DNA from 3 places in the Sphingomonas sp. SORGH_AS_0870 genome. Region 1 is predicted to be linked to each of the others. Evidence: riboswitches for the same ligand, from Rfam matches in the RefSeq annotation. Region 1 holds a riboswitch; each other region holds the start of a gene.

Region 1 (10,571 bases):
GTGTCGGCGATGGTGATCGTGTCGCTGACGAACGCCGATTTCTCCTCGTTCCAGCCCAGCGGCCGGATTTCGAGGTCGCGGCGATCGTCATAGGTCCAGCGGGCGAGGACGGGGCGGAAGATGTTGCTGCCCGCCTGAAAGGTCGCAAGATTTTCGGCATGACGGCCGAGGCTGTCGCGCCAGTCGAGCCCGAGGTTGAGCTGGTGCGCGAGGCCGAAGGTAGCGAACTTCCCCTCGACGAACACCGAACCCAGTCGGTTGCGATAAACGTTGCGCCCGTTGAACAGGCGCAGCGAATAATCCCCCGCCTGGTTGAGCAGCATGATGCGTTCATAGGGCAGCCGGTGGTCGTTGCCGACCTGTCCGCCGGTCAGCCGGACATACCAGTCGGGGTTGACCTGCCACGTCAGGCTGGTGATCGCGGAATACAGGCGCCCGTCGGTATAGGTATCGCGCGAGGCGAAGCGCGTCCGCCCGCTGACCGGGGCAGGCACCACCCGGTCGCGATAGGTCGGCACCGCCGGGTTGGCATTGCCGCCGACCACGAAGCTGGGTTCGGCGCCGTCGATCTGGTTCCGTTGATAAAACGCATCGGTGCGCCAAGCGATATCGGGCGAGAGGTCGACGCGCAGCCCGATCGCCGCGCCCTGACGCAAAATCTCACTGTCCGCATAGGTCCGGCCGAACTCCTGGACCGCGTTTAGCCGGAACCCGACTGGCCCGACCGTGTCGCCGATATCGACATGCTGCCGGAACAGCGCCGCCGACTGCCACCCAACGCTGATATTTGCGAGCAGCGTCTCGGTCGGCTTCTTGGTGACGAAATTGATGACGCCGCCGGGGGCGGCATAGCCATAGATGAAGCTGCCGGCACCCTTGAGCAACTGCACCTGTTCGAGGAATTCGGGTGGGGTGTCGGCGCCCTGCGAGTCCCGCAGCGGTACGCCGTTGTAGAGTTGGGTCCGTACCGCCGCGCCGCGTACCGTCACCCATTGCGAATGGATATTGTAGCGGCTGCCGCCGTCGCGGGTCACGCTGGCATCACCGACGAAATAGTCGGCGGTGGTCAGCGCGCGCAGTTTCTCGATATCGTCGCTGTCGACGCTGGTGATCGAGAACGGCGTTTCGAGGTTCGAGCGGGTGCCGAGCGCGCCGCCGCTGATTTCCTTCTGCTGCTTGCGGCCGTTAACGACGATGTCGCTGTCGGGACTTTCCTTCGCTTCCTCCGTCTTCGCGGCGTCGGTGCGCGGCGGTGTGCCATCGAGCGGTTCGGCAAAGGCGGACGGTGCGGCTAGGAATGCGGTCGCCGCCAGCAAAAAGGCGCAGTTCTTCATGATTCCCCCCAAGGATAAGATGTGATGTCGGCACCGTCTGCGGTGCAGATCGCGGACGTGCGCCGCGCCGGCGCTTCAGCGCGCCGCGGTAGCCATCTGCGATTCGTACCGGCCGCGTACGATCCGGCCGGCGATCGACTGCGGATCGCGCAACAGGTTGTAGATCGGGCAGGACGCCTCGACTGCGTCGCGCAATCCATCGATCCGCGCGGCCGGTTCGGGCGATGCGATCGCCACAGTATAGGCGATGTCGCGGAACCGGGCCGCCGTCGCCCCGTCGCCGCGCGGCGGCAGGACCGCGCGGGTGCGCACTTCCAGGCCATCCAGCACGATGTTGCGTTTCGCGGCCTCGATCTCGAAGATATGGGTCATGCAGGTCGCGAGCACGCCGACCAGATGCTCTTCGACCGTCGGGGCGAGGCCGTTACCCGCGCGGTCCGCCCGGCTGTCGTGCAGGATATGGTAATTGCCCTTGCCGGTCCGGGTGGTGCGCAGGCCGCTGTGCGGTTCGATACGGGCATGGGCGCGCAGCCCGGTCGGCGGCGCGGCGGTGCCGGCGGCGGAGGCCTGCGCCAGTCGCGCGATCGCCTGGCGCTTTTCGACCAGGAAATCGCGCAGTCCGGGCGGCGCACCGGCATCGGGTTGCGCCGCGCTGACGGTCAATCCGACCGGACCGTGGGCGATCGCCTGCGGATCGCGCACGGCGGCCAGCACCGGCGATGCGCGTTCAACATCCTGCCGCAGCGATTCGAGGTCGGCGTCGCTGGCCGACGACGCGATATAGGCGGTGTAGGCAAGGTTGCGGGGATAGGACACCTTGCGCGTGCGGGCGATTTCGGGGGCGTCTGGGTGACTGGTCAGGACGATGTCGATCGCGTCGACGGGCAGCTTGCGCCGTGCTGCCTGGGTCGCGAATTCGTCGGCCAGCGCGCTGGCCAACACCGCCGCGAACGTGTCCCACGATCCCGCGCCCAGATCATAGCCGGCATAGCCGCGGTCGCTATCACTCAAATACTGGAAATCGCCGATCCGCAGGCGTCGTACGCCCGAACGGCTTTCCGCCGTGGCCCGCGTTTCGATGACCTGCTCCACATCGGGGCTTGCCTGCGCCGCACGTCGGCGGGCCAGCACCTGCTCGAGCGACGGGTCGGCGTCCGGTTCGGACGCGAACGTCGGCGACGGGACGGTTGCCAGCATGGCGATACCCGCCAGCACGGCGATCGCACCCCGATGCGAACGTCGTTCGTGTCGTACGGCGCGCGGCCGCAATCGGTTCGGCATGACCCGTTCCCCCTATGATTCTGATCTGGCGCGGCGGCCCTCTCCCCGGACCGATGCATGACCGTCGCGGCCCCGTCTGAGTGCCTCGCGAACCAGGCAAGCTTAGGTCGCCGGCCGGCTTCCCGGAACAAATCATATCTATCAAGTAGGAATAAAAGGGATTGCTGTCACTCGGCCGGTTTCGAGCGGATATGGCTCACCCGTTGTGGGGTAGAGTAAGCCTCTTCATGGAGGGGCTGTTGCACGCTTGCGGTAGAGAGCCGACGCGACTGTGTCCGGCTTCATCGGAGCCGGAGTCATACTTGGCGCGGCGGAATCGATCGGGACACCGGCTGCGGTCAAGTCCGCTGCCACCTATTCGAACAGAAGGACCGGCCAATCGCGCTCGGCATCGGTGATACCGCGCCTAATATTGGTGCGCTCATCACCCCGCTGGCGATCCCGGCGCTCGCGGTCGCATTCGGGTGGCAGGCGGCGTTCCTCGTCGCAGGCGCGCTGGGGTTGGTGTGGGTGGCGGCGTGGTTGACCGTCAAACTGCCGCCGCCGCTCCCCGACGGCGAAGGATCGACGCGGATAGGGGCGTTCGCCACCCTCTGGGCCAAGCGCCTCGGTGCCACGGTGACCGGGACCTTGGGATCGGACACCAAGGCCGCGATCGCAATCTCGCATGGGCTCGATCCGGTGATCTTCGGGCGTGACGCTGACTTCGCGGCCGAAGTGCCCATCATGCAAAGCGCGTCGCCGCCATAGAGGGTGCCGCAATGGTTGGTCTGGTTCGGGAAGATCATGTCGACCATTCGCAACGGCTGCGCCGCATCTCTCGGAACCGTCTCACCAATCGGGGGCAGAGGGTCTTCGCTTCCGACGGCAATGAGCGTGAACCGACCACGGGTACATAGCCGTCGTAGGCCTGATACCGGTGCCTCCGCGATCAGTTCGACCTCGACGTCGAGCGATTTCCGGCCGCCCCCACGACACGGCCCGTCACCTCCACCATGTCTCCGATCTTGGCTGGCGCTGCGAAATCAATTTTTTTCCGACAACGCGGTGACGAAGGCAGCACGGCCGTGACGAGACGCTGCAAGGAAGGCGATTTTGTCCATGTGCTCCAAAGCCACCCCACCGAATAATGTACCGTGGTGATTAGCATCGCCGGGAAAGACCATGTCGATCAGCTGGATGGGGGTGCTGCGGTATTCCTGTGACATCCTGATCCTCAATCATTCGCGAGGGCATCCAGACGCCAGCGGCCAACGGGAGAGGTGTACCTCTTCCCGCAGCAACGCAGCGGCCAGACCGGGCACCCCGCCGGTGGTCGCTATGGCGTCGAAGGCAGGTCTCCTGGCTTGCAGGTCGTCATGAAACCCCGGCCTTCCCGGCACCCAGGCGCCAGTGACACACGAGGGCATTTCTATTCGCCGCTTACAGTTGCGGGGGCAGCATCGGCATCGAACCGATTTCCCGTCTTAGGCTTCGGCCATCCGGCGAAGGAACCTTGACCGTGCCGGGGTCGCAGAAAACGTCCCTTCAGGTCAAGATCAGGGGGCCGACAGCGCATGGCGTGACCGACGTCACACGATCACGACGGCGCCTCGAACGGGATCAAGATATAAAGATATCTTTATATGGTCGTTGACTCCATCGGACTGATGGTGTTCAACGACTATGTCGAGGTTCCCCATCCCAGGCGTGGCGATGGGGCTAAGACGGGAAGCCGGTGGTGTCCTTTGGGGCAGAATCCGGCGCTGCCCCCGCAACTGTAAGCGGCGAGTGGCGGCTCCATTTCGTGTCACTGGGTTCCCGCAAGGAGCCTGGGAAGGCCGGAGCCACCGCGTTGACCCGTGAGCCAGGAGACCTGCCTTCGACGCCATAACGTTCCTCGGACGGGGGTTCCTCCGGTGGATCGCGCTTGATGCGACGGTCCGTGGCTTGCCGCCATCCGGGCCTGTTCACGCCTCGCGCGCTTTCGCCTGACCTCCCGCCCGCAAAACCTGGGTGAGTCATGACGAATAGCGGGTTCACATTCTCGATCAGCCATATCCCGTTCGACGAGGATTATCGTCCCGCCGACAACACGCGCATCACCACCAACTTCGCCAATCTCGCGCGTGGGGACAGCCGCCAGAAGAATCTGCGCAACACGCTGGTGATGATCGACCACCGCTTCAACGCGCTGATGCACTGGGATAACCCCAGGGGCGATCGCTATACGCTGGAGCTGACAATCGTCTCGGCCGCGCTCACGCTCGGGGACGGCGCGGACGACGAAGCGTTTCCGCTGATCGAAATCCTGCACACCACCGTGACCGACCGGATCAGCGGCGAGCGCAGCGATGGCATGATCGGCAACAACTTCTCGTCCTATATTCGCGATTACGACTTCAGCGTCGTCCTGCCCGATCACCTGAAGGCCGGGGGTGGCGGCGCGCCGGAGGGGTTCGGCGATCTGCATGGCAACCTGTTCAAGCATTTCCTTGGATCGAGCGCCTACCGCGACCACTTCCGCAAACCCCCGGTCATCTGCCTCAGCGTATCGAGCAAGGGGGTCTATCGCCGGACCGCCAACGTACACCCGATCCTGGGCGTCGAGTATCGCAACGACAAATTCTCATCCACGGATCAGTATTTTGCGAAGATGGGCATGAAGGTGCGATATTTCATGCCGCCACACAGCGTCGCGCCGTTCGCCTTCTACCACATCGGCGATCTGGTCAGCGACTACACCAACCTCGAACTCGCCAGCACCATCGCGACGATGGAGACGTTCCAGAAGATCTATCGCCCGGAAATCTACAACGCGAACTCGGTCGCGGCGGAGCATTATCAGCCGAGCCTGAGGTATCAGGACTATTCGCTGACCCGCATCGTCTACGATCGCGAGGAACGCAGCCGCCTCGCCGTCGAGCAGGGCAAATTCGCCGAAGAGCATTTCATCAAGCCGCATTGGCCCGCGCTTCAGCGCTGGTCCGCGACCTGCGGACTCTGATCCCTACCCACACGACAGGTATTTGCATCATGACGACATTGTTGCCGACGACGACCGCAGGCAGTCTGCCCAAGCCATTCTGGCTGGCCCAGCCTGAGACCCTGTGGTCGCCGTGGAAGCTGGAGGGCGAGGAACTGGTCGCGGGCAAGCAGGATGCGCTGCGCCTGGCAGTCGACGATCAGCGGCAGGCCGGCATCGACATCCTGGGGGACGGCGAGCAGACCCGCCAACACTTCGTCACGACGTTCATCGAGCATCTGGACGGCGTCGATTTCGAGAAGCGCGAGACGGTGCGCATCCGCAACCGCTATGACGCCAGCGTGCCGACGGTCGTCGGCGCCGTCTCGCGGCCGACGTCGGTGTTCGTCGATGACGCCCGTTTCCTGCGCGCCCAGACCGATCAGCCGATCAAGTGGACGCTGCCCGGGCCGATGACGATGATCGACACCCTGTACGACGCCCATTACCAGAGCCGGCAGAAGCTGGCATGGGAGTTCGCCCGCATCCTCAATGCGGAAGCCCGCGAGCTGGAAGCGGCTGGCGTCGACATCATCCAGTTCGACGAACCCGCCTTCAACGTATTCTTCGACGAAGCGAACGACTGGGGCATCGCCACGCTGGAGCGCGCGGCCGAAGGGCTGAAGGCCGAGACCGCTGTCCACATCTGCTATGGCTATGGCATCAAGGCCAATACCGACTGGAAGAAGACTCTGGGTTCCGAATGGCGCCAGTATGAGGAGACCTTCCCCAACCTCCAGAGGTCGAAGATTGATATCATCTCGCTCGAATGCCAGAACTCGCACGTGCCGATGGACCTGATCGAACTGATCCGGGGCAAGAAGGTGATGGTTGGTGCGATCGACGTCGCGACGGACACGATCGAGACACCGGAACAGGTCGCCGACACGCTGCGCAAAGCGCTGCGCTTCGTCGATGCCGACAAGCTCTTGCCCGCGACCAATTGCGGGATGGCGCCGCTGGCGCGCAACGTCGCACGGGGCAAGCTGAAGGCGCTGGGTGCTGGCGCGGAAATCGTACGTCGAGAGATACTCAGCTGATCACGGCGGTTGGATCGCCAGCGCGGGATGGGTCCCAGGCTGGCGAGAAGCGCCTACCTGTGGCACCTGCAAGATTGCCCATAGCTGCCCTATCGGGCGATCGACATTGGCGGACAATCACCTACCACTTTGTCCCAAAACACCTATCAAACAGGATGTTGGGGCACTGGATAAACTCCCATTTCACCATCCCAACAGGAATGCCTCTGCTATGCTGGCCGCCGCTCCAATGAAAAGCACCGGTAGGCCGGATCACCCTCAAAGCGGCTTCCTGGCGACGCCATTCTCGTCAAAATTGTCGTCGTCGAGCCAGGCCTTGAAACGATCACGTTGTGCAGGCCACTCAGGCGCCAGGAGGGAGAACCATGCGGTATCACGACGACGGCCCTTCACGATCCCGTCGCACCGCCATGTCCCTTCATGGGTGAAACCGAAGCGGCTGGCAGCGCGGATAGACGCTGCGTTCAGGGCGTTGCAGCGCCAGACGACCCGGTGATAGCCGAGCGCGTAGGCATGGTTCATCATCAGGAATATTGCTTCGGTCGCGGCGCGGGTGCGTTGCAGGACGGGTGAGAACCAGATGCTGCCGATCTCGATGGCAGCATCGTCCGGCGCGATATCACAGAAGGAGGCCCAGCCCGCAGCCGTTCCGCTGGCTCGCGGGATCACGGCGAAGAAGGGTTGCCGGCCGATCCCGGACAATCCCGCGACATGCGCGGCGAACGCCTCCTCCGTCGCGAACGGCCCATAGCGCAGATAGGTGAAGGAGCGATCCGCTCCTTGCGCGACACGCCAGAGATCGGCCGCGTGCGCCATCCCGAGCGGTTCGAGCGTAACGGCGCGACCGGCATGGATATCGAACCCCGGCAATGGCGGAGCCGCACCGGTGACGACGGCACCGAGCGGCAGGTCGTCGGTCCGATCCGGCGCGGGGCCGGCGGTCACCGCAGCCGCCCCGATGCGAGCAGGGCGGACAGGCCTGCGGGGAAAGCGATATCCCCGCCCAGTTCGGGGGCGGGTTCGGGTGCGGCGAAGGTGCTGCGGATCGGCAACACCCCGGCCCAGACCGGGTGCGCTGCCTCGTCACCGTCACTGGGCGGCTCGGCCCGTGCCTTCACGCTGGCTTCCTCAATATCGAGGTACAGGACACTGGTTGCCTTCAGTTCCTGCGTGGTCATCGGCCGCAATGTCTCCCAGCGACCAGGGAACAAGCCGTCGGTGAACCGCCGCAGCGCGTCGGCGATCGCGTCGGGTTCCTCGACGACCCGCGCGATGCCAAAGACCATCGCCGAGCGGTAGTTGACCGAATGATTAAACGCCGACCGCGCCAGCACATAGCCGTCCATATGGCTGACGGTCAGGCAGACGCGCTGTCCCTCGGCCTGACGCAGGAAGCGGCTGGCCGCCGAGCCGTGCCAATAGATCCGCTCCCCCTCGCGCCAGTGGATGGTCGGCGTGACATAGGGCTCGCCATCGATGACATAGCCGACATGGCAAAGCGGCGCGGCGTCGAGCACCGCATGGACCGTGCCGGTGGCATAGTCCGCGCGGCGATGCCCACGCCGCACCCGGCTGCGTTCGGTGATCGGATAGGCGTCCTTGTCGGATGAATGATCGGTCGGTGTCATGTGGCCCCCTTGCCTGTTGCGGGGCCGCCATGTCAGGAAAGCGGATTGCTGCATAATGCCACTTGCGCAAAGATCGGCAGTCCAGTTGAAAGGGACATGGCCGCCACACATCCTGCCACCTGGATCCTGATCGATCGCCGCGCCGGGTATCTCGAACGACAGATCCATGACGCCATCCGCGACCGGGTTTTGGCGGGGCAGCTCGTGGCAGGCGAGCGCCTGCCGTCCTCTCGCGCGCTGGCGGCGATGCTGGGGGTGGCGCGATCGACGGTCGTGGCGGGCTATGAGCTGCTGCGTGCCGAGGGCTTCGTGACCGGGCGGGCGGGGTCGGCGATGCGGGTGGCCGACCTGCCGCCGGCTCCCGACGGTGCACGTGCAGCGCCGCTGCCGCGATTATCACCGCCGGAACCGGAGCCGGAACGGTTCCTCCCGTTCCGGCCGGGCCTGCCCGATCTCGACAGTTTCCCGCACGAGGTCTGGTCCCGCTGCCTCAGCGCCCGTGCGCGCCATCTGCATATCCATGACCTCGGCTACCGCGATGAGAACGGCCTGCCGGCACTGCGGCAAGCAATCGTCGATCATGTCACGCGGGCGCGGGCCGTGCTGGCCGACCCCGAGCAGGTCATCATCATGCCGTCGACCGCGGCCATCCTGGCGCTGCTCGCGCGGGTGCTGCTGCCAGCTCCCGGCCGGACCGTCTGGCTGGAAGAACCGGGATATCGCACCGCCCACGACATCTTTGTCGCGGCAGGCGCCGCGATCGTGCCGCGTCCCTGCGATGCGGAGGGCATGACTATCGGGCATAACGATCCGGCACCGTCGATCATCTACGTCACGCCGTCACACCAATATCCGACCGGCGTGGCGATGAGCCTGACGCGCCGCATCGCCCTTCTGCACTTCGCCGCTGCACAGGATGCCGTCATCATCGAGGACGATTACGACAGCGAGTTCCACTATGCGTCCCGTCCGCTCGCGGCGTTGCAGGGGATCGATCGCGCGGATCGCGTGGCCTATGTCGGCACCTTCTCCAAGGTGCTCGCGCCCGGCCTGCGCATTGCCTATGCGGTGCTGCCGGCGTGGCTGCTTGCGCAGGTACGGCCTATCCTGCGGCGCGAGGGCGGGTCGGTGCCGATCCATGTCCAAGCGGCGATGGCCGATTTCCTGAACGCCGGACATCTCCGCGCGCACGTCCGGACGATGCAGCGCGTCTATGCCGAACGGATGACGGCGCTTTGCGATGCGTTAGCCACCGTCGCCGGAGATATGCTCTGTGTCGAGCCAGCCGCGGGCGGGCTGCAACTGCCCGTCTGGTTCCGCGACCAGCGTATCGACGATCGCAAGGTCGCCCATGCGCTTCAGAACCGGGGGATCGGCGCGATGCCGCTTTCGCCCTTCCATGCGGCCATGCCGCGCAACGGCCTGCTCTTCGGGATTGGGGGTGCGACGGATCGGAATATCGCGCGCCTCTCGAACGTCATTGAGCGCAACTGGCCATTTTATCGCATTTCGACGTCTTGAACGCCGATCCGGTCGTTCTCGAGACCGCAGCGATTCCGAGAACGGTCGTGCCGTCTCGCTGACCGTTCCCAATCGGGAAGGTTGGGAGGGCCTATCAGAGCCGCGGATCAAGGTATGCCAGGATCGGTGGGGTGTGGTTGTCCGGGACCACCGGGGTCCGTCTGCAACGTAGATTCTAGACGTCGCTTTTGCGATGATATATCGTACCATATATGTTGGAGGCTCGGGGGGAAAGCGTTGATAGCGAATCTGTTACGGTGGTGATTGGTGCCGCCTTGTCGATGCTGCCCGGCGCCGCGCTGGCGCAGATCGCTGAGGACCAGCAGACGAACCCGAATGATATCGTCGTGACGGCGACGCGGACCGAGAAGCCGATTATCGACGTAGCTGCGGCGATCACCGTTGTCGACAATGACGAATTGCGCAGACGCGGCCTGACGATCGGGAGTGATGAGTTCCGCGGCATTCCCAGCATCTTCTTTCGCCGCACGGATGGCGATGCAGAGGATGATTTGCAGTTCTCGTTCCGAGGCGTGACCGGTAGTGCCGGAGGGGATACGTTCCTGGCACTGATCGACGGCATACCATTCGTCGGTCCGGATGAGCAGGTGTTGCTCAACCAGATCCCCTACGGGGCGATCGGCCGTACCGAGATCATACGTGGACCTGTATCCGCACTGTACGGGCGCGGGGCGACGGCCGGCGCGGTCAATTACATCACGCACAGCCCGGGCGTCGACAGCACGACTGCTTCGCTGACTGC
Region 2 (10,571 bases), 2.5 Mb from region 1:
CAGCCTTGTCCAAGGTGCGGCGGTCGGGCGGGTGCACCCCGGTGGCGCTGCCATCCACATGGCGGACCAGCCGACCGCTATCGATGTGGCGCACGCCGTCGACATCGACCCGGTACTGCGCGCCCTTTTCGGCCTCCCAGCCCTGCTGGTGTTCTATCAAGGCTGCCGCCTGACCGGCGGCGTTGAGCTGCCAGCCGTCGCCTGCCGCGACGACCGTGCCGGTCTCCGGATGCACGCGGTTGGCCGCGACATGCACATGATAGTGTCGGGTATTGCTATGGGCGGCGTAGATCGCCTGATGCTCTTCCAAGTTCAGGACACGCATGAGCAGCGTGACCGCTTCGTCGACCTGTTCCGGCGTCGGGTGTTCGTTCTCACCCCAGCTGATGACGTAGTGCTCGATAGGGTCAGTGCCGCCGGCACGCGTGATCTGTGCCAGCATCTCGATCTGCGCGCGTTCGAATTGCGGGGTGACGTTGCGGTAGCCGATGAGGTCGACCTTCTCGCCACCATGCGCCTGGTCGGTGACATAGCCGAGCAGCGCATGGTCGGCGTGGTCAGCAAGGCCGAGAACCTCCAGCGTGGCTGGGTCGGCATCGCGCAGATAGTCAGAGAGCGCGATGAAATGCGCGCGCACCTGTGCCACGGTGGTATGCTCCACCTGCTTCTTGAGGGCGCGCGCTGTGGCGCGGCGCTGCTGGCGATTGCGGTGGCTGATTGCGACGACAATCATCGCAGCTCCGTCCTTGCCAGCAGATGGAGCGCTTCGATCAGCGCCTCAAGGTGGCGGACGAGCGCATGGTCCACCACCTTGCCGTTCTTCACCGCGGTACGGCATGCCGCCAGCGTGGCGAGGCTTTGTGCCATGAGCGGCTCGTAGGGGCGCAGCACGACCCCCTGGCGTAGCACCGCCGCGCGGATGAAGGCCGCACGGCTTAGCCCCGAGGCTGCGACTGCCAGTTCGAACTGCGCGAGCTGCGCTGCGTCGAGCTTGGTCGAAATCGCTTGCGATCCGCGGTCCGGCGTTGGTTCATCGACGCCCATCGCAGCCTCCGGCTGCCGAGGGTGTGACAAGCGGAGCGCGGAACACCCGCATGGCCCGGTTTACCGGGCCCATCCTGCCCTCTCTACCCCCTACTTCCGTTCTGACCCTCTGGTCACCCCGGTTGTGCTGACGCTGCAGGACACGAACGTGTGGCCGGGACACGAGCGAGGCCAATGTTGATGTCGACGTCGGGTCACTTGCCTGACGCCGGATTGGAGGAGATGCCCCGCGGCTATGGAGCGTGATCATGCTATCAACGTCTCATAACGGGCATCGCTGGCTTGAAACCGCTTTGCCGCCGCCAGGAGGTCGCAGTCGTTGCTAGCGGATCTGATGGACGCAAGCGAGTCGACGAATTCTTCCCAGCAATCGACTACTTCGTCAGTCAGTCGATGTGCTGGCACATTTCGGGGCAACGGCTGGGAAGGTGCTGCCCGCGTGACCTGTTCGAGCACGGGGAGTGCGGCATCGAAGCCGAGCCAGCGTGCGAAGCCGCCGGACGTGGCAAAGTGCAGCAAGTGTGCGGCCCACGCTCCACGCAGTCGCTCGTAGCCAGGGAAGCCATCGCGGATGAGATCGGCGGGGAGCCAGCCACGTCCGAGCGGGATGTTGAGAACCGTCGGTGTCAGATGGGGCACCTCGTGGCGCGGCAGCGCGGCGAGTGCCGGTGGCAGGTCATCGAAGTCACCCGTGCCGTCGACGTTCTGCTGGACGATGTGAATGTCGAGCAGATCGCCAAACACGTCGATCGCCTTTGTTAAGTCATCGGTGATGTTGCTCTTGTTCGGGATCTGGGACACCAGCATCGCCGCATTGCCATCCCGACCTCCGAGGCGAGCCACCAGCTTCATCAGCGGTACGAACGTTCGCTCATTCGTTAGCTCATTGGCACCGACGTCGAATAGGACGAGGTCGAATGTTGCGCACTGATTGAAGAGCGCCGACACCTGGATACCCTCCACGAGGGGAATGACCTGCACGTCGGGGCGCTGCACGCGGTGCGAGATCGCGCTGGTGCCGGTCGCGTCCGCATCGATGATGCCGACGCGCAATCCGGCGAGCAGCGCGAGTGAGGCGGTTGCAAGCAGCACGCTCGTCTTGGCGCTGCCACCGGCCTTGCTACCGCTGGCCAGAAGCATCGGCCGGTCGGCGTGCTTTCGCAGCCGCATGGGATCGTTGCTCATGCCTGCTGCCTCGGCGGGGTGGCCCGCATGCGGCCCATGCGTGCGAGCAGATCAGGATCCGTCGCCTCATCGTCATCAACGCGGCCGGACGGCAGCGAAGGTACTGGCACTGCAACCGTCGTGCTCACGGCCGGGGAAGGAGATACAGTGGATGGTACGGGGTCGAGCACCTTGCGGCGCGGTGCTGGGGCAGGCGACGGGCTTGCCTTCGAGCGGTCATCCAGATGCGGCTGCGCAAGCCGCTTGATTGTGCGGGTGAAGGTCGCACCACATGCCGCTGCGTCCTGCTCCGCGATAAGCGCGAGCAAGTCGCTGGGCTTGAGATGCGGTAGCTCGAGGCGCGCCTTGACGTACTCACCGAGCCAGTAGGCGGCGCGGTCGCTCTGGTTCATCGGCGCGCGCGCGGCGGGAAAGCGCTCGGTGGCGAGTTGCGTCAGGCGGCCGTCGAGCACAAGCGGCGGCAGCGGACGTGCGACGGTGGAGGGGCGGCGGCTCATGCGTGGCCTCCCTCAACCGGATCACGGCGAGTCGTGATCGACATTGGGCGGGGCAGCGCACCGCGCACATGCACGACTAGGTCACGGACAATGCAGGACATAAAAAAGCTCCTTGGTCGGACGTCAGACAGCTGACAGAGGTCAGCGGTGGAGGAGCGGGAGCGCGCCCCTGGTCTGTATCATGCGTCCGTCTCGTGCCGCTGCGGTGCCCGTGCCGTCAGTTTCCGGACCACCGGTCCGGTACGATGCCTGCATCCGCAGCTGTAAGCCACATGACAGTCATCGCGCACACATCCCAACATCGGGGGATGCATGTTCCTCATATGTCCATGCGCTCGCGAGGTCAAGCGCGTGGCGCGTTTCTGTTGGGACCCGGCGGCGCTGTGAACCGCTGAACGCCACGCCAGTGCAGCTGACGTACCTTTTCAAAGTTACGACGTCCGCACAGGGAGACGATGCCTTCGCTGCGCTCATCGTCAGCAGCATTCCAAGCCCGTCCGGTGTGCGTCCGCGTGGTCTGGAACGCCCGCGACGTGAGTGGCGATCTGCAAGGGGCGGCGGCTCGTCTCCTCGCGATCTGGCTTCATCGGCCGTTGCAGATACGCGCAACGGCCGATGAAGCCAGGGGCACGGAGCGAGAAAGCGATGTTTGATTCGGGTAATCGGGCTGGCGCTGTCATCCGGATAAATTGAGATGCCCTCATCCATCTGAATAGAGTTGGGGATGGGGTCGATCTCAAAGGAAAGACCGACCCCGAGGGTCAGAGTCGATGCCGATCTTGCCGAAAAGTTGGGATGGATGGACAAGAAGGTATCGATTCGCGCAATGATCCGACGCGGCACGCAGCAAGTGACAACTTGGTTCTACAGCGGTCAAATCCTGCCCCCGCAACCATCACAACAACATCATCCCATACGAGACCGCCACGGCATAGCCGAAGGCGGATTGGCGCGTTCACGCCTTAGCGACGACGCCCGCCACCCCTCGGCGGTAGCGCCGCTGGCGGATCCTGGCTCTCCGCCAATTCCACCACCTCGAATCTGTAGCCCACCCAGCCGCGCTTGCGTGCCGCTTCCGCCAGCGACGCGTCGTGCGCCATGGCTTCTTTGCGTGATTTCGCGTGACCCCAGAACACCTCCGTCCGGCCGCCGCCCAGATCGGCGACGATCCGCCAGTAATGGGTGAACGGGGCAGAGGTCGGACCGATGGTCTTCACATAGCCGTCGGGCATCGTTGCGGTCAGATAGCGGGTCTTGCGGGCCATGGACGCGGGATAGCGCAAAGCCGTTCCTGGGGGCAGATGCTTGACCCGCCCCGCCGATTGCCGCAATCAGAACGCGGCCGGAATATTCCGGTCGTGATCGCGCCGGTTTCCCCGAACAGGGGAATTAAAAGGGAACGCGGTGAGGGCGGGTGACCGCCCAAATCCGAGGCTGTCCCTGCAACTGTAAGCGGTGAGCGGACATGCAGGGACCGGTGTCGAGCCGGTCCAGCCACTGGGGCAACCTGGGAAGGCGCATGGTTCGCGATGACCCGTGAGCCAGGAGACCTGCCGGCGTCAGGTCGCTCATGCCGGGCCCAGGGGATGGCCATGGCTAGGTCTTTTCCGACGAGCGACGCCAATGGTGGCGGAGGCGCATGGGTGGCCATGTCGAGTGCGGAAAGGCGTCCAGCGCGCATGGCATCCGGCCGTTCGAGGCGAACGGAAGGTCTCGGCTTGTTCGCGACAAGACGCTATGAGCAAATAATGTTATATCATCACATATCATCAAGCCGTGGTCTCATCCTTGTGGGTGGGGCCCTGTGGTCCTGCATGGCGATGCCCGCCTGGGCGCAGCAGGGGGGTATGCCGACCGGCACCGACGCCACGATATTGGTCGTCGGCACGCGCGACAAACCGGCGATGGACCGGCCCAATGCCACGGGCAGCCGATTGGGGCTGACCCCGCTCGAAACCCCCGCCAGCATCACCTCGCTCGACGGCGACCTGGTGCGCGCGCGGGGCGACCAGTCGATCGTCGAGGCCGAGACACGCGCCCCCGGACTGTCGAGCGTCGCCAATCCCGGCAATGGCGGCACCGCCCTGGCGGCGCGTGGCTTTTCCGGACAGGGCTCGGTCCTGCAACTGATCGACGGGGTCCGGCTGTTCCCGGCAGCGGGGACGATCACCTTTCCAACCGATCCCTGGATGGTCGAGCGGATCGACGTGCTGAGCGGCCCGGCGTCGGTGCTCTATGGCCAGGGCGCGCTGGGCGGCGCGGTCAATGTGGTGATGCGCAAGCCCACCGCCCGGACCGAGGGACAGGCCGAGATCGGCTATGGTGCGCAGGACAGCGTCCGGCTGGCGGCCGGGATCGGCGGTCCGGCAGGGGCCACGCTGGGCTATCGGCTGGATGCCAGCTATCGCCGCTCCGACGGTTATGTCGACCGGGGGGATTCGCGCAGCTTCGCGCTGTCGGGCACGGTGAAATGGACCCCCTCGCCACGACTGGCGGTGACGATCCGCGGCGATCATGGCGACCAGCGGCCGATCGGCTATTTCGGGACGCCGCTGATTGACGGGCGGCTCGACCCGGCGATCCGGACGCGCAACTATAATGTCGGGGACGGGCGGATGCGGTTTCGCGACGACCGTGCCTCGGTACAGGTCGACTGGACGCCGAGCGCGGCGGTCAGCGTCTCCAACATCGCCTATTATCTGACCAGCGACCGATTCTGGCGCAATCTGGAGAGCTATTGCTGGGTCGGTGCCAGGGGCGCGTGCGCCAACGGGGAGAGCGGTACGCCCGGTACGATCCGGCGGAGTGACAATTACGGCATCCGTCACGACCAGACCCAATGGGGCGACCAGGCGAGCGTGACGCTGCGTACGCCGCTGGCGCAGGGCATTGCCAATGCGCTGGTCGTCGGGGTCGACGCCAATCTGGTGCGCTTCACCCATGAGAACGACTTCGGATCGGATGCGCAGGTCGATGCGGTCGATCCCTTCGCCTTCGATCCCGGCCGCTTTCTGGATACGCAGGGAATCGCGCCGCGATACCGCACCCGCACCGTCGCGCTGGCGGTGTTTGCCGAGGATCGGGTGTCGCTGGGCCAGAAATGGTCGGTGGTCGGCGGTTTCCGTTACGAGGAGGATCAGGTCCGCCGCTGGGCGATCGCCTATCCGGGCGGCACGCGGACCGATCGCTTCGCCTTTGAAAAGACCTTCCGCAACGCGACCTGGCGGGCGGGCATCGTGTATCAGCCGAGGCCGACCCTGTCGCTCTATGGCCAATATGCCACCGGCGTCGATCCGCTGGCCACGCTGACCACCGTGTCGAGCGGGCAGGTGCAGTTCGGCAATGCGAAGGGCAATCAGGTCGAGTTGGGCGCCAAGTGGCTGTTCCTGGGCGGGCGCGGCACCGCGACGCTGGCGGCCTATCGCATCGTCAAGACGGGGCTGCTGGCGCAGCGCACCCTCTCCAGCCCGGTCGAGCAGGTCGGCCAGCGCTCGGCGCAAGGGGTGGAGGCGGCGGTCTCGGTCGATCTGCCCCAGGGGTTCGGGATCGACGCCAATGCGACGATGCTGGATGCGCGGTTCGACGATTTCCGTTCGGGCGGCGCGGACTATAGCGGCCGGACGCCGCCCAATGTGCCCGAGGCGCTGGGCAATCTCTGGCTGCGCTGGGATGCCACGGCCCGCATGCAGGCACGGGGCGGGGCTGCGCTATGTCGGGCGGCGCTTCTCCGACAATGCCGATGCGTTTCGCATCCCCGGCTATGCGACGGTGGACGCCACCCTGTCCTATGCGCTGAGCCCGCGCATGGCGGTCGACCTGCGCGTCTATAACCTGTTCGGCAAGGCCTATGCGGTCACCGCCTATGGCGATCAGCAATGGATATTGGGGCGTCCGCGCTCGCTGGACCTGGGCCTTCGTGCGACGTTCTGACGCATCATGGGGAAGGGCGGCCGTCCGGTTCGCCTTTCTCGTCCATCGCTGGGCCGGGATCGCCGCCTGCCTGTTCTTCGCGATGTGGTTCGCCTCCGGGCTGGTGATGATCTACGTCCCCTATCCCGCGCTGACCCCTGCCCAGATGGCGGCCGGGGTGGAGCCGATCGACTGGGGCGGGGTCGAGCGGCCGCCGCCGGACGGTGCGACCGCGCGGCGGATCACGCTGGAGATGCGCGACGGCGTACCGGTCTGGCGGATCGAAGGGGCGGGGGGCGAGACGCAGGTCCGCTCCGCCCGGACGGGGGCTCGCGTCGCGCCGGTCGATGCCGCCTATGCCCGCCGGGTCGCGGCGCGGTTCGCGGGGGCGCCGGTCGTCGCGGTTGCGCCCATCGGGCATGACCAGTGGACCGTGGCGGGCGGCTTCGACCGGCACCGCCCGTTGTGGAAGGCGACGCTGGCCGATGCCGCCGGGACCGAGCTCTATGTCTCCAGCCTGACCGGCCAGCCGGTGCAGCGGACGACGCGGACGCAGCGCATCTGGAACTGGCTGGGGTCGGTGCCGCACTGGCTCTATCCGACGATCCTGCGCCGCGACGGCGGGCTGTGGCGGCAGGTGGTGATGTGGGTGTCGGGGCCGTGCATCGCGGTCGCGCTGACCGGGATGTGGATCGGCATCCTGCGCATGCGGCTGGGGCGGCGTCGCTATCGCGGCGGGCGGGTGACGCCCTATCGCGGCTGGATGGTCTGGCATCATGTCAGCGGGCTGCTGGGCGGCGTGCTGCTGACCGGCTGGATCGTCAGCGGCTGGCTGTCGGTCGATCCGGGACGCGTCTTTGCCGGGGGCACCGCGCCGGTGGCGGCGATGCGCGCCTATGCCGGGCAGGCGGGCGAGCCGGTGGCGCTCGACCGGCTCGCGGCCATGGCGGGCCCGGCGCGTAGCGTCGTGTGGAGCGGCGATGGCGGATGGCGGCGTATCGCGATCGACCCGGCCGGACCGCATCCGCGCTGGCTCGAGCAGGCGACGCTGGCCCCGGCCGCGCCGATCGATCGACCGGACGCCGCCGCCATGCTGGTGCCCGGCGGGCATGTGACGGGGGTGGCGCGGCTGGAGCGGCCCGATTTCTACTGGGCCAATCCCGCCCGGCTGCCGGTGGTGCGGATGCGGTTCGACGATGGTGCGGCGACCTGGCTCTATCTCGACCCGATGAGCGGGGCGGTGGTCGAGCGGCAGGACCGCGTCCGGCGGGCCTATCGCTGGGCCTATACGCTGCTTCACACCTGGGACTGGCCGTGGCTGACCGCGTGGCGGCCCGGCTGGACGGCGTGGATGTGGCTCTGGTCGATCGCCGGGCTGATCCTGTCGGTCAGCGGCGTCGTGGTCGGGTGGCGGCGACTGAGCCGTCCTGCGTCGCGCGGGCGGGTGAAAACATCGCCATCGGGGTTGGCGTAACCATGCCCGGCCGCTTAGATGGGCGGCATGTGGCAACTCTATCAATTCCCGCTCTGTCCCTTTTCGCGCAAGGTCCGGCTGCTGCTGGGCGAGAAGGGCGTCGGATATGAGTTGGTCCGCGAGTCGCCGTGGCAGCGGCGCGACGAGTTCCTCGACATGAACCCCGCCGGGCAGACCCCGGTGATGGTTGACGAGGAGCGCGGCGTGCTGCTGGTCGATTCCATGGCGATCTCGGAATATTTCGAGGAGACGGTCGAAAAGTCGGCGATGATCAACGGCACCGCCGTCGGCCGGGCCGAGATCCGGCGTCTGGTGACGTGGTTCGACACGCATTTCTATCAGGACGTGACCGGCCCCCTGCTCCACGAACGCATGGTCAAGCGCGTCGCGCGCACCGGCAGCCCCGATGCCAAGGGCCTGCGCGAGGCGATGAAGGCGGCGGTCGGCCATCTCGACTATACCGATTATCTGCTCGACCATCGCAACTGGCTGGGCGGCGCGACGATGAGCCTGGCCGACCTCGCCGCCGCCGCGCAGATCTCGGTCGCCGATTATCTGGGCGGCATCGACTGGAAGGGGCATGAGCAGACCGCGCGCTGGTATCGCGGGCTGAAGAGCCGCCCCTCCTTCCGCCCGCTGCTGTCCGAGCGGATGGAGATGGTCACGCCGCCGTCGCATTACGACAATGTCGACTTCTGACGCGCCCGCACCCCGGATCGGGATCGAGGATTTCCTGGCGGTCGACATCCGCGTCGGCACCGTCATCGCCGCCGAGCCCTTTCCGGAGGCGCGCAAGCCCGCGATCAAGCTGACCATCGACTTCGGTCCCGTCATCGGGGTCAAGCGATCCTCGGCGCAGATCACGCGGCATTACACGCCCGAGACGCTGGTCGGACGGCAGGTGGCGGCGGTGGTCAATTTCCCCCCGCGCCAGATCGGGCCGATGATGTCCGAGGTGCTGACCCTGGGCTTTCCCGATGCGGAGGGGCAGGTGGTGCTGATCGGGCCGGATCAGGCGGTGCCCGATGGGGGGCGGTTGTTCTGAGGGTTTCCCTTGGCCTTCGACTACGCTCAGGCTGAACGGGGTGGGGGCCGGGCCTGAATACAACAGCCGTTCGGGCTGAGCGAAGTCGAAGCCCACGCCCCAGCACTGTTAGCCTTAACATTACCCCTTGCACCCCACGCCCCGAAGCGTACCATCCTCGTCCGACCGTAGGGACATAACCCACGGAGGACAGGAGGGGATATGAAGTCCAAACGCTGGGCCCGCCATGCGCTGGCCGCTTTGCTAACGCTCTCGCTGGCGGCACCCGCCCTCGCGCAGAGCGACAAGATGGTGCCGATCGCCATCCCCGCTCAGCCGGGTGCCATTCCACTGAACACCGGCCCCTTGCCCGGCGCGAAGAACAAGGAAAGCTGGCACAGCCAATATGACAGCGTCTTCGCGCGCAACGTGACGCAAGCGACGCTGACCCCCTTCCTCCCCGATCCCGCCAAGGCGACCGGCGCGGCGGTGATCGTCGCGCCCGGTGGCGGCTTCCGCACGCTGTCGATGCAGAATGAGGGCTGGGACGTCGCCAAGGCGCTGGCCGATCGCGGCATCGCCGCCTTCGTCCTGAAATACCGGCTGAACCAGACGCCCGCCGATATGGGCGAATTCGAAAAGTCGATGGCGGCGATGTTCTCCAGCGTGGCGCGACCCGCCGCGCGGCCCAACCCCGAAGAGGCGCTGAAGGGCCTGGCCCCCCAGATCGCCGACTCGCGCGCCGCCTTCGCCCTGGTCCGCCAGCGCGCGAACGAGTGGATGGTCGACCCCAACCGGATCGGCATGGTCGGCTTTTCGGCGGGTGCGATGCTGACCGTCGCGACGGTGCTCGACGGACAGGCCAGGCCCGCCTTTGTCGGTGACATCTATGGCCCGCTCCAGCCGATGACGGTCCCCGCTGACGCGCCGCCGATGTTCGCCGCGATCGCCGCCGACGATCCGCTGTTCGCGGGCAAGGGCTTCGGCCTGATCGACCAGTGGCTGGCGGCGAAGAAGCCGGTCGAGTTCCACCTCTATGGCCAGGGCGGGCACGGCTTCGGCATGTATCCGAAGAAGACGACCAGCACCGGCTGGTTCGACGCCTTCTATCGGTGGATCGTGATGGAGGGATTTTTGAAAGCAAAGACGCAATAAATTCCTCCCCTGCAAGGGGAGGTGGCAGTCCAAAGGACTGACGGAGGGGTGTCCCCGCCAGCGAGCATGCCCCTCCACCACCGCTTCGCGGCGGTCCCCCTCCCCAAGCACAGCTTGGGGAGGAATGGGATCACTCGATGCTCTTCGACGCCTGCTCGAACAGATCCTTCGACAGCCCCGGCGTGGCGATGATCCGCATCAGCTCGGCGCGCATCAGGGCGGAGCGTTTCGCGTCGAACCGCCGCCAGCGGCCCAGCGGTGGCAACAGCTTGGCCGCCGTTTG
Region 3 (10,571 bases), 1.9 Mb from region 1:
GTCGAGGCTGGCGGGCAGCGTCTCGGGGAAGAGATACCATTCGTTCATCTGCGCCGCGACCCAGTTCTGTCGGTTGCGCAGCGAGCAGCCGTTCGTCGCGGTGCCGCTCGAGCCGCTTCCCGAGCCGCCCCCGCCCGAAGGGGTGATCGTGTTCGACCCGCCATCGCCGCCACAGCCCGCCAGCGTCGCGGCCAGGGCCAGCATCGTGCCCAAACGTCCGAATCGCGTCATGAAATGTCCCACCCTGTTGGTCTGGACTGGATAGCCCATGGCCGTAACTGTGTCAGGGACGATCTGTCGCGTTGATGAACAATTCTTAACTGTGGCGAGTCAGGATGGGTATTTGATCGCGCAAGATGATCGCATGTCCATCATCTTTCGCGGCCATGGTTTTTGCCACCACCCGTTTCCGGGCTAGGATGAGCGTCGCGCATCGTGGGCGCGCCGACCGGAGTTGAAGGATTGATGCTGAACGTCCTGACCCTGTCGAGCCTGTTTCCCGATGCGACGCGCCCGAATTTCGGCATTTTCGTCGAGCGGCAGACGGCGGCGCTGGCGCAGCGGCCCGGTGTTTCGGTGCGCGTGGTCGCGCCGATCGGCTTGCCCGTCTGGCCGCTGGCGCGCGCCGCCCGGTTCCGGGCGCAGGCCGCGCTGCCGGTGGCGGAGACATGGCATGGGCTGTCGGTCGCGCGGCCGCGCTTCGTGACGCTGCCGGGCACGGGCGGGCGGTTCCATGTCGCCGCGCTGGTCCGGGCGCTGTGCCCGCTGCTCGACCGGCTGTGGGAGGAGCAGCGGTTCGACGTGATCGATGCCTCCTTCTTCTTTCCCGATGGTCCGGCGGCGGTGGCGCTGGGGCGGCGCTATGGCGTGCCGGTCTCGATCAAGGCGCGGGGCGCGGACATCCATCATTGGGGGCGGGCCCCGGCCACCCGCCATCAGGTCGCCAGGGCGGCGGCGCGGGCCGACGGGCTGTTGGCGGTCAGCGATGCGATGGCCGACGACGTCGCCGCGCTCGGCGTGGCGCGACAACGGATACGGGTCCATCATACCGGCGTCGACCAGGCGATCTTCCAGCCGATCGACCGGCCCGCTGCCAAGCAGGCGCTGGGAATCCGGGGGCCGCTGGTCGTCTCGCTGGGCGCGCTGATCCCGCGCAAGGGACATCATGTGGTGATCGATGCGGTCGCCCGGCTGCCCGGCGTCGAGCTGTTGATCGTGGGAGAGGGACCGGAGCGTGACGCGCTCGCAGCGCAGGTCGCACGGCTGGGCATGAGCGAGCGGGTGCAGCTGGTCGGCGGCATCCCGCACCAGGCGCTGCCGCCGCTGCTGGGAGCGGCCAATGTGATGGCGCTGGCCTCGGCATCCGAGGGGCTTGCTAATGCCTGGGTCGAGTCGCTCGCCTGCGGGACGCCCATCGTCATCACGCCGGCGGGCGGGGCGGGCGATGTGGTGACCAGCCGCACGGCGGGGCGAATCACCGCGCCCGAGGCCGAAGCCTTTGCGGATGCGATCCGCGATGTGCTGGAGCAGGCGCCCGACCCCTGGACGGTGCGCGCGGCGGTGCGCGACTTCACCTGGGCGGCCAATGCCGCGGCGCTTCACTCGCATCTGGCGGGGCTGGTCGCGCGCCGCCAGGCGGCCGCTCAGGCGTCGAGCGGGTAGAGCGCGGCGACGATCTTGCGCCCCTCGGAGCGCAGCACGCCCCAGGCGCGGGCGGCGGCACGGCTGTCCATCGCCTCGACGCCCAGTCCGCGCGCCTCCAGCGCCTCGATCAGCGCACGCGGCGCCCGACGCAGCGTCGCGCCCGTGCCGAGCAACAGGAATTCCGGCGCCTCGTCGATCAACGACGCCACCGCCTGTGCATCCAGCGCCTCGAAGGGCGGCGGGCTCCACGGCTCATGCCAGTCGGGGGAGAGCAGCAGCGCAGGGTAGGCGATCTCCCCGACCCGGAAGCCCGTGGCGGCAAAGCCACGGACGATCGGGCCGGGGGCGGTCGGATCGCGGGTGATGCGGATCGAGTCGCTCATGCGCCCGGCTCACCCCTCTCGCGGGGTGATGCGCTCGGCGTCGGCGATGCTGCGCTTGTCGGTCGTGCCGGGCTTTTCGCGGTTCGGCTCGGCGCGCAGGCCCAGCGTGATGAGCAGCGAGGACGAGACGTAGATCGACGAATAGGTGCCGACCACGATGCCCAGGATCATCGCCGCGGTGAAGCCGCGCAGCACATGGCCGCCCAGCAGCAGCAGCGCGATCAGCGCCAGCAGGATCGTGACCGAGGTCATGACCGTGCGCGGCAGCGTCTCGTTCACCGACAGGTTGATGATCTCGCGCATGTCCATCTTGCGATAGCGGCGCATATTCTCGCGGATACGGTCGTCGATCACGATCTTGTCGTTGATCGAATAGCCGATGATGGTCAGGAACGCCGCGATGATCGTCAGGTCCAGCTCGAACCGGGTGATCGCGAAGAAGCCCAGCGTGACGAGAAGGTCGTGGACGATGGCGACGATGGTCGACACGCCGAACTGCCATTCGAAGCGGAAGATGGCGAACAGGCCGATGCCCAGGATCGCCAGGACGACCGCCAGCACGCCGTGCTTGATCAGCTCGCCCGACACCTTGCCCGACACCGTGTCGTAACGGCTGAAGGTCGCGCCGGGGAATCGCTGGCCCAGCGCGGTCTCGACCTTGCGGACGACGGCGTTGGTCGCGCCTTCGTCGTTGGAGGCCGGGGCGGGCAGGCGGATGCTGATGGTCCGGCCGTCGCCGACCGTCTGGATATTGGCTTCGCCGACGCCCAGCCCGTCGATGACCGAACGTACCCGGTCGGCCGAGGGCGGGGTGGGGAATTTTTCCTCGATCATCAGGCCGCCGACAAAGTCGACGCCCAGATTGAGACCTCTGGCGAACGTCACGCCGACCGCCAGCAGGGTGAGCGCGAGCGTCAGCCCGAACGCCCAGCCGCGCAGGCGGACAAAGTCGATGTTCGTGTTGTCGGGGACGAGTTTCAGGAGGCGCATGATCTGTTCTCCTGCCTCAAATATTGATGGTCTTGGGCTTTTCGCGGCGCAACCACAGCGCCACGAGCATCCGCGTGAAGGTAACGGCGGTGAACACGCTGGTCACGATGCCGATCAGCAGCACGACCGCGAAGCCCTTGACCGGGCCCGAGCCCAGCACGAGCATGATGACGCCCGAAATGGCGTGGGTCACGTTCGCCTCGAAGATGGTGCGGCTGGCTTCCTTATAGCCCAGCTCGACCGACTGGATGACGCTTCGCCCGCGCCTGCGTTCCTCGCGGATACGCTCGTTGATCAGCACGTTGGCGTCGACCGCGGTGCCGATGGTCAGGATGAAGCCCGCGATACCCGGCAGGGTCAGCGTCGCGTTCAGCATTGCCATGACCGCCAGGATGACCAGTACGTTGATGACGACCGCGATGTTCGCATAGATGCCGAACCGACCATAGGTGACGGTCATGAAGACGATGACGGCGACCGCCGCGATCGCCGAGGCCAGGATACCGGCGCGGATCGAATCGGCGCCCAGGTCGGGGCCGACGGTGCGTTCCTCGACGACCTTCAGGTCGATCGGCAGCTTGCCCGAACGCAGCGAGATCGCGAGCTGGTTGGCGGTGTCGACGGTGAAGTTGCCCATGATCTGGGCACGACCGCCCAGGATCGGTTCGTTGATATTGGGAGCCGACAGCACCTGGCCATCGAGGATGATAGCGAACGGCTTGCCGGTATTTTCCTGCGTGATCCGCGCGAACTTGCGACCGCCCTGCGCGTCGAAGGTGATCGCCACCTGCGGCGCATTGGTCTGCTGGTCGAAGGTCTGCTGCGCGTCGATCAGCTGGTCGCCCGAGATGATGACCGGCCGCTTGACCGCGATCACCGGCGCGCCCAGCGGGTTGCCGGGATAGGGCAGGACCTGGCTGCCGGCGGGGGCGTTGCCCTTGACCACCTCGGCCGGGTTGGCGGTCGTGTCGACCAGCTTGAACTCCAGCTTGGCGGTCTTGCCGATCAGGTCCTTCAGCTGTTGCGGATCCTGAAGACCCGGCACCTGCACCACGATGCGGTTGCTGCCCTGCTGAAGGATCGTCGGCTCCTTGGTGCCCAGCGCGTCGATGCGGCGACGCACGACCTCGGTCGCGGTCTTCATCGCGGTGTCGACCGCCTGGGTCAGGCCCGCCTGGGTCGGCTTCAGCACGAAGCGCGAGGTGTCGACGACCTGGATGTCCCATTCGCGCTGGCCGGTCATGCCCGCCCCGCCGCCGGTGATCGACAGCAGCCGCTCACGCGCCGCATCGACCTGGGTCGGATCGCGCAGCATGAAGCTGAGCTGTCCGCCGCGGACCGAGATGTCGCCGATCTCGATGCGCGGATTGCCTCGCCGCATCTCCGCCGCCACTTGGTCGCGCATCGTCTCCAGCCGCGAATTGGCGAGGTCGGCGGTGTCCGCCTCCAGCAGCAGATAGCTGCCGCCCGCCAGATCGAGGCCCTTGTTCACACGCGGGTGCGGAATCGAACCCCAGGTGTTGGTGACGCTCTCGGGCAGAAAGCTCGGGATCGCCAGCAGGCACAGGGCCGCCAGCAGCGCGACGATGGAAGCGACCTTCCAGCGGGGGAAATCGAGCATCGGGTCAGTCGTTCGCGGGCTTGGCGTTCGGATTGACCACGTCGGTCAACGTCGCTTTGACCACCCGGACGCGGACGTTCGGCGCGATCTCGACCTCGACCAGCTGGTCCTCGACGCGGGTCACCTTGCCGACGATGCCGCCCGCCGTGGTGACCTGATCGCCCTTCTTGACCCCCTCGATCGAGGCTTGCAGCGTCTTCATGCGGCGCTGTTGCGGGCGGATCATCAGGAAATAGAAGACCACGAAGACGAGGAGCAGCGGCGCCAGGCTGAGGAACGAGGCGGCGCCGCTCGATGCGGTGGCCCCGGTGGCGGCAGCCATCGCGGCGACTGGGGCGGTGAAGGGAATGAACATTCGGACCCGTCTATGCTGAATGGGCACGGGCACCCGCCGACCGCGAACGATCGACCAGCCCCCATGTCGGATAGCCTGCCCGCTACCATCGCAGGCGAACAGGCGCAATGGAGCGCCGGATGTGGGGTGCGCACTATCTTCACATCAAGGCTTGCATCCTTCGGAAAACCCGCCTAGAGGCCGCCGCTCGGTCGGGGCGTAGCGCAGCCTGGTAGCGCATCACACTGGGGGTGTGGGGGTCGCAGGTTCGAATCCTGTCGCCCCGACCAATCTTCTACTGACATCAGTGGACGACGATGAAGCGGGCGAAAGCCCGCTTTTTTCGTTTCTGGACCCCTTAATTCCTCCCCATCGCAGATGGGGAGGGGGACCGCCGCGAAGCGGTGGTGGTGGGGCAAGTCCCTCCGGCCCCTCCACCCCTCGCTGACGCGAGCGGTTCCCCTCCCCAAGCGAGCTTGGGGAGAAATGCGTTACCGCACCGTCATGCCCGCCGCCGCGATCTGCGACAGCAGATTCGCCCGCACTGCATCCGATACCGGCGGCAATGGCCGCGCCGCCTTGCCGTGGCGCAGGCGTTCGCGGTCCCTCTCGTCCGGCTCCACCCGCCGCACCCGTACCGCCGCCTTGCCGACCGCGCGCAGGCCGAGCTGTTCGGCGGCGCCGCGCGACAGGTCGATGATCCGCGACGATCCCGCGAACGGCCCGCGATCATTGACCCGCACGATGATCCGCCGTCCCGTATCCAGCGCCGTCACCTCGACATAGCTGGGCAGCGGCAGGGTGGTATGCGCCGCCGTCGCCCAGCCGGGGCGGAAACGCTCGCCATTCGCGGTGCGCTTGCCCGATTCGCTGCCATACCAGCTGGCATAGCCCAGCATGTCATAGGTCGCGTCCTCGGCAGGCACATAGGTGACGCCGCGCACCGTATAGGGCTTGCCGATCCGCACCGGATAATCGCTGACCGGCCGGTAATTCCCGCCCGAACACGCCGCGACCAGGCACGCCGCCGCCGGCGCCCAGCGGCGCCATCTTCTCACATCCACCATGTGATCCGGATTAAGCCGGGCGTCCGGCCCGATAAAGCGGTTTGCGCCTCCACCCGCCGCAGACTATCCCCGTGCCGACCGGCAACGGCTTTCAGCCCGACCGCCGGTCAATCGCGCCGGTGCCCCTCGGGGCTTGAAACGGGAATGGGGTGAAGATCCCCAGCTGTCCCTGCAACTGTAAGCGGTGAGCGAGCGACGCCGGTCCCTGCGACAGGGGACAGCCACTGGAGCCATCCGGGAAGGCCGTGTCGCGTGCGCTTCGACCCGCAAGCCAGGAGACCTGCCGGTGCGAGTCGCTCTTGCCGCGATCCAGGGGATGGTCACCGGCTGGATATATTGTATCATGCGAGCGACGCCCATCGGCCGAGACGAATCGGCCATCCCGCCCGGCGTGCGTCCGTGGGGTGGGATGGCGACCGCGACAGCGGAGTTCGGCCCTTGTCGCAATGACGCCGGGGGTATCACCCATGTCCTACCATCATGCCGGAGCGCCGCGCGCCCGGTTGCCGCTGAAGAAGCGGGTCGCGCTGCTGATGGGCGCGCTGGTCTTCGTCAATATCGCCGTCTGGGGCTGGGCGCTGAGCGTCTTCGCGGGCAACAGCCTGATGCTCGGCACCGCGTTGCTCGCCTATAGCCTGGGGCTGCGCCATGCGGTCGATGCCGACCACATCGCCGCCATCGACAATGTCACCCGCAAGCTGATGCAGGACGGCCAGCGCCCGATCGCGGTCGGGCTGTGGTTCGCGATCGGCCATTCCGCCATCGTCCTGATCGCGGCGACCACGGTCGCGCTGGCCGCCAGCACCCTGTCCGACTTCGAGGCGTTCGGGCAGAGCGGCGGGACCATCGCCACCATCGTCTCGGCGAGTTTCCTGTTCGCCATCGCGATCATGAACCTGATCATCCTGCGCGATGTCTGGACCCGGTTCCGCCGGGTCGCGCGCGGCGAGCCGATGGCGGAGGCGGATGCCGCGATGATGTTTTCGGGGCAGGGGCCGTTGTCGCGCCTCTTCCGTCCGCTGTTCCGGCTGATCCGGCGGAGCTGGCACATGGCGCCGCTCGGCTTCCTGTTCGGGCTGGGTTTCGACACTGCGACCGAGGTCGCCATTCTCGGCCTGTCGGGCGCGCATGCGGCGGACGGCGTGTCGCTGGCGACGATCCTGGTCTTTCCCGTGCTGTTCGCGGTGGGCATGGCGCTGATCGATACCGCCGACGGGCTGGTGATGCTGGGCGCGTATGAATGGGCGTTCGTCCATCCGCTTCGCAAGCTCTATTACAACATGACGATCACCCTGGTCTCGGCGCTGGTCGCGCTGGTGATCGGCGGCATCCAGGCGACCGCGCTGCTCGCCGAGCGGTTCGGCTGGACGGCGGGGCCGTTCCGCTATGCGGGGGCGCTGTCGGAGCATTTCAACGTGCTGGGCTTCGCCATCGTCGGGCTGTTCGTGATCTGCTGGGGCGCGAGTTTCCTCCTCTATCGCTGGCGCGGGTTCGCCGCGATGGAGGCGCGAATTGCCAAGCCCGGCGCGGCGGGATAAATGCCGCACATCGGGGCCGAAACGCCCCGAAGATCGCGCCGGTGCCCCTTGGGGCTTTGAAACGGGAATGGGGTGCAAATCCCCGGCTGTCCCTGCAACTGTAAGCGGCGAGCGAGCGATGCTGGTGCCCCATCGGAGGCACGGCCACTGGAGCGATCCGGGAAGGCGCATCCCCTCGCTTTGACCCGCGAGCCAGGAGACCTGCCGGCGTCATGGTCGCTCTTGCCTGGACCCAGGGGGTGGTCGGGGCACGGTTCTCCGTCGGGGAGCGACGAAGCCATGCGGCCGGGGCCGCATCGGTCGCCGACACGCGGGGCGGACGCATTCGACTGCGCCCGTCCGTCACCGCTCCGGCGATCGGTCCCGTGTCCGCGCTCGCTCGTCCGGCGCGTCGGAGAAATAGCATGCGTGACCTCAGCAAGGTCCCCGTCACCATCGTCACCGGCTTTCTGGGCGCCGGAAAAACCACGCTCATCAGCCACCTGATCCGCAACGCCGGCGGTCGCCGCCTGGCGGTCGTCGTCAACGAATTCGGCACGCTGGGCGTCGATGGCGACATCCTCCAAAGCTGCGCCATCCCCGACTGCCCGGCGGAGAATATCGTCGAGCTGGCCAATGGCTGTATCTGCTGCACCGTCGCCGACGATTTCATCCCGACGGTCGAAAAGCTGCTCGCGATGGAGCCGCGCCCCGATCACATCCTGATCGAGACCTCAGGGCTCGCGCTGCCCAAGCCGCTGCTCAAGGCGTTCGACTGGCCCGCGATCCGCTCGCGCATCACTGTCGACGGCGTGGTGGCACTGGCCGATGCGGAGGCCGTCGCGGCGGGCCGCTTCGCCCCCGATCTCGACGCGGTGGAGGCGCAGCGTGCCGCCGATCCCAGCCTGGACCATGAAACGCCGTTGTCCGAGGTGTTCGAGGATCAGCTGGCGTGCGCCGACCTCGTCCTCTTGACCAAGGCCGATCTGGCGGGGGCGGAGGACGTCGCCAGGGCGCGCGAGATCATCGCCGCCGAGGCCCCGCGCCCGCTGCCCATGGTCGAGGCGGTCGACGGCATCGTCTCTGCCGAGATCGTGCTGGGCCTGGAAGCCGCCGCCGAGGACGACATCGCCGCGCGCCCCTCGCACCATGACGGCGCGGACGATCACGAGCATGACGATTTCGACAGCCTCTCGGTGATGCTGGGCGAGGTGGAGAGCCCCGAGGCGATTGCCGCGCGCATCGTCACGCTCGCCGAGCAGCAGGATATCCTGCGCGTAAAGGGTTATGCGGCGGTCGCGGGCAAGCCGATGCGGCTGCTGGTCCAGGCGGTCGGCCGCCGGGTGCGCACCAGCTACGACCGCCCCTGGGGTGCGGGCGAGCCACGCGGCACCCGGCTGGTCGTCATCGCCGAGCATGACCGGATCGACCGTGCCGCGATCGAGGGCGTGCTGAAGGGCTAAGCGCAGTGCATCTCGTCTTTCGCGAGAGCCATGGGCTGGAGGAACAGGCGGTTCCGCAGGATCTGGGGCAGCGTCCCGGTGACGTGGTGGTGCTGTCCTTTTCCGACAGCGACCTCAGTGCCTTTGCGGCGGGCTGGCGGGCAGGGGGATTCCCCTGGTCGCTGCGGCTCGCCAATCTGGCGGCGCTGGTCCATCCGCTGTCGGTCGACACCTATGTCGAACAGACGCTGGCGCATGCGAAGGCGATCCTGATCCGGTTGATCGGCGGGGCGGCCTATTGGGAATATGGCCTGCGCGAAGTCGAGCGGTTGGCGCGCGAGCGCGGGATTGCGCTGGCGGTGCTGGCAGCGGACGGGCGGGAGGACCGGCGTTTGATGGCGGCGTCCACCGTCGATCAGGCGGTGGTGCGGCGGCTGACGGCGCTGTGCGATGCGGGGGGAGCGGAGGCGGCGGCTGCCGCTCTGGAGGCGCTTGCGGCAGTTGTATCGCCCGTGGCCCTTGCCCCTCCCCAACCCCTCCCCCTGCCGGGAGAGGGGCTAGATGGACCGGCGTTGGCCACAAACACGCCCCTCCCGCAGGCGGGAGGGGGTGGGGGAGGGCCCTATCCACAGGCTAAGTTGCCCGCGGCCTTGCCCCTCCCCAACCCAGTTTCAGGTGAACGATGCCTCGCATCGTTCAGGTCATGCTGGGGGCATGACCGACCTGAAACTCCCTGCCCGGAGAGAGGCTTTATAGTGGCTCCGGTCGGGGGCTGGATGCCAGAAGGCTTGTCCTGCCCAGCCGCAACTTTGCTCAGGGCAACACGCCCCCGCGTCCTGATCACCTTCTACCGTGCCTATCTCGCCGCCGCCGACCTCGAGCCGATCGCCGCCCTCCACGCCGCCCTGACCGAACGCGGCTTCGACCCCGTCGCGCTGTTCGTCCCCTCGCTGAAGGCCGAGGGCGCAGGCCCGTGGATCGCGCGCTGGGTTGCGGCGCTCGCCCCGGCCGCGATCGTCAACGCCACCGCCTTCTCCGCGCGAGGCGAGGACGACACCACCCCGCTCGACGGGGCGGGCGTGCCGGTGTTCCAGGTCGCGCTCGCGACCAGCGACCGTGAGGGCTGGGAGGGCGCGGCGCGGGGCCTGTCACCCGCCGACCTCGCCATGCACGTTGTCCTGCCCGAGATCGACGGACGGCTGTTCGCAGGGGTCATCAGCTTCAAGCAACCCGGCGAGCGTGACCCTGATTTCGACATCGCCCTGCGCCTCCACCGCGCCGAGCCCGCGCGGATCGCCGCCGTGGCGGACAAGGTTGCGGGCTGGGCGAGGCTGGCGACGACCCCGGCGGCCGAGCGGCGGCTGGCGATCCTGCTGTCCACCTATCCGGGCAAGGACTGGCAGGCGGCGCATGCGGTGGGGCTGGACGGTTTCGCCTCGGCGCAAGCGATCCTCGGCGATCTGCGCGAGGCCGGTTATGATGTGGAAGCCCCGTCGGATTTGCCCGCCGCGTTGCTCGCCAACCGAATCGCATGGCCGGTGGCGGCGTATCACGACGCACTTTCCACATTACC

The links. A riboswitch is a leader RNA that binds a small molecule or an ion and turns the genes downstream of it on or off. The one in region 1 is predicted to bind cobalamin.
Region 2: another riboswitch for cobalamin. It lies ahead of QE363_RS19415 (TonB-dependent receptor); the one in region 1 lies ahead of QE363_RS08265 (putative oxygenase MesX).
Region 3: another riboswitch for cobalamin. It lies ahead of cobW (cobalamin biosynthesis protein CobW); the one in region 1 lies ahead of QE363_RS08265 (putative oxygenase MesX).

The regions. Positions count from the first base shown of each region.
Region 1 covers NZ_JAVIYW010000002.1:1,675,236-1,685,806, forward strand. Annotated here, with positions in the region: gene QE363_RS08240 (TonB-dependent receptor) at 1-1,334, opposite strand, end outside; gene QE363_RS08245 (OsmC family protein) at 1,410-2,615, opposite strand; partial or broken gene QE363_RS08250 (hypothetical protein) at 3,006-3,128, shown strand; gene QE363_RS08255 (hypothetical protein) at 3,138-3,365, shown strand; gene QE363_RS08260 (hotdog domain-containing protein) at 3,641-3,823, opposite strand; cobalamin riboswitch at 3,929-4,128, opposite strand; cobalamin riboswitch at 4,270-4,493, shown strand; gene QE363_RS08265 (putative oxygenase MesX) at 4,618-5,601, shown strand; gene QE363_RS08270 (methionine synthase) at 5,631-6,659, shown strand; gene QE363_RS08275 (GNAT family protein) at 6,918-7,604, opposite strand; gene QE363_RS08280 (pyridoxamine 5'-phosphate oxidase family protein) at 7,601-8,287, opposite strand; gene QE363_RS08285 (PLP-dependent aminotransferase family protein) at 8,384-9,808, shown strand; gene QE363_RS08290 (TonB-dependent receptor) at 10,066-10,571, shown strand, end outside.
Region 2 covers NZ_JAVIYW010000002.1:4,188,375-4,198,945, reverse strand. Annotated here, with positions in the region: gene QE363_RS19440 (relaxase/mobilization nuclease domain-containing protein) at 1-733, opposite strand, end outside; gene QE363_RS19435 (hypothetical protein) at 730-1,044, opposite strand; gene QE363_RS19430 (hypothetical protein) at 1,291-2,229, opposite strand; gene QE363_RS19425 (hypothetical protein) at 2,226-2,726, opposite strand; gene QE363_RS19420 (hypothetical protein) at 3,689-3,991, opposite strand; cobalamin riboswitch at 4,078-4,299, shown strand; gene QE363_RS19415 (TonB-dependent receptor) at 4,541-6,556, shown strand; gene QE363_RS19410 (TonB-dependent receptor) at 6,477-6,656, shown strand; gene QE363_RS19405 (PepSY domain-containing protein) at 6,643-8,109, shown strand; gene QE363_RS19400 (glutathione S-transferase family protein) at 8,137-8,808, shown strand; gene QE363_RS19395 (tRNA-binding protein) at 8,795-9,154, shown strand; gene QE363_RS19390 (alpha/beta hydrolase) at 9,356-10,288, shown strand; partial or broken gene pepN (aminopeptidase N) at 10,419-10,571, opposite strand, start outside.
Region 3 covers NZ_JAVIYW010000002.1:3,571,461-3,582,031, reverse strand. Annotated here, with positions in the region: gene QE363_RS16610 (S41 family peptidase) at 1-231, opposite strand, end outside; gene QE363_RS16605 (glycosyltransferase) at 466-1,662, shown strand; gene QE363_RS16600 (Mth938-like domain-containing protein) at 1,644-2,027, opposite strand; gene secF (protein translocase subunit SecF) at 2,037-3,017, opposite strand; gene secD (protein translocase subunit SecD) at 3,034-4,638, opposite strand; gene yajC (preprotein translocase subunit YajC) at 4,643-4,993, opposite strand; tRNA gene QE363_RS16580 (tRNA-Pro) at 5,186-5,262, shown strand; gene QE363_RS16575 (septal ring lytic transglycosylase RlpA family protein) at 5,464-6,030, opposite strand; cobalamin riboswitch at 6,140-6,342, shown strand; gene QE363_RS16570 (HoxN/HupN/NixA family nickel/cobalt transporter) at 6,507-7,577, shown strand; cobalamin riboswitch at 7,600-7,801, shown strand; gene cobW (cobalamin biosynthesis protein CobW) at 7,982-9,019, shown strand; gene cobN (cobaltochelatase subunit CobN) at 9,025-10,571, shown strand, end outside.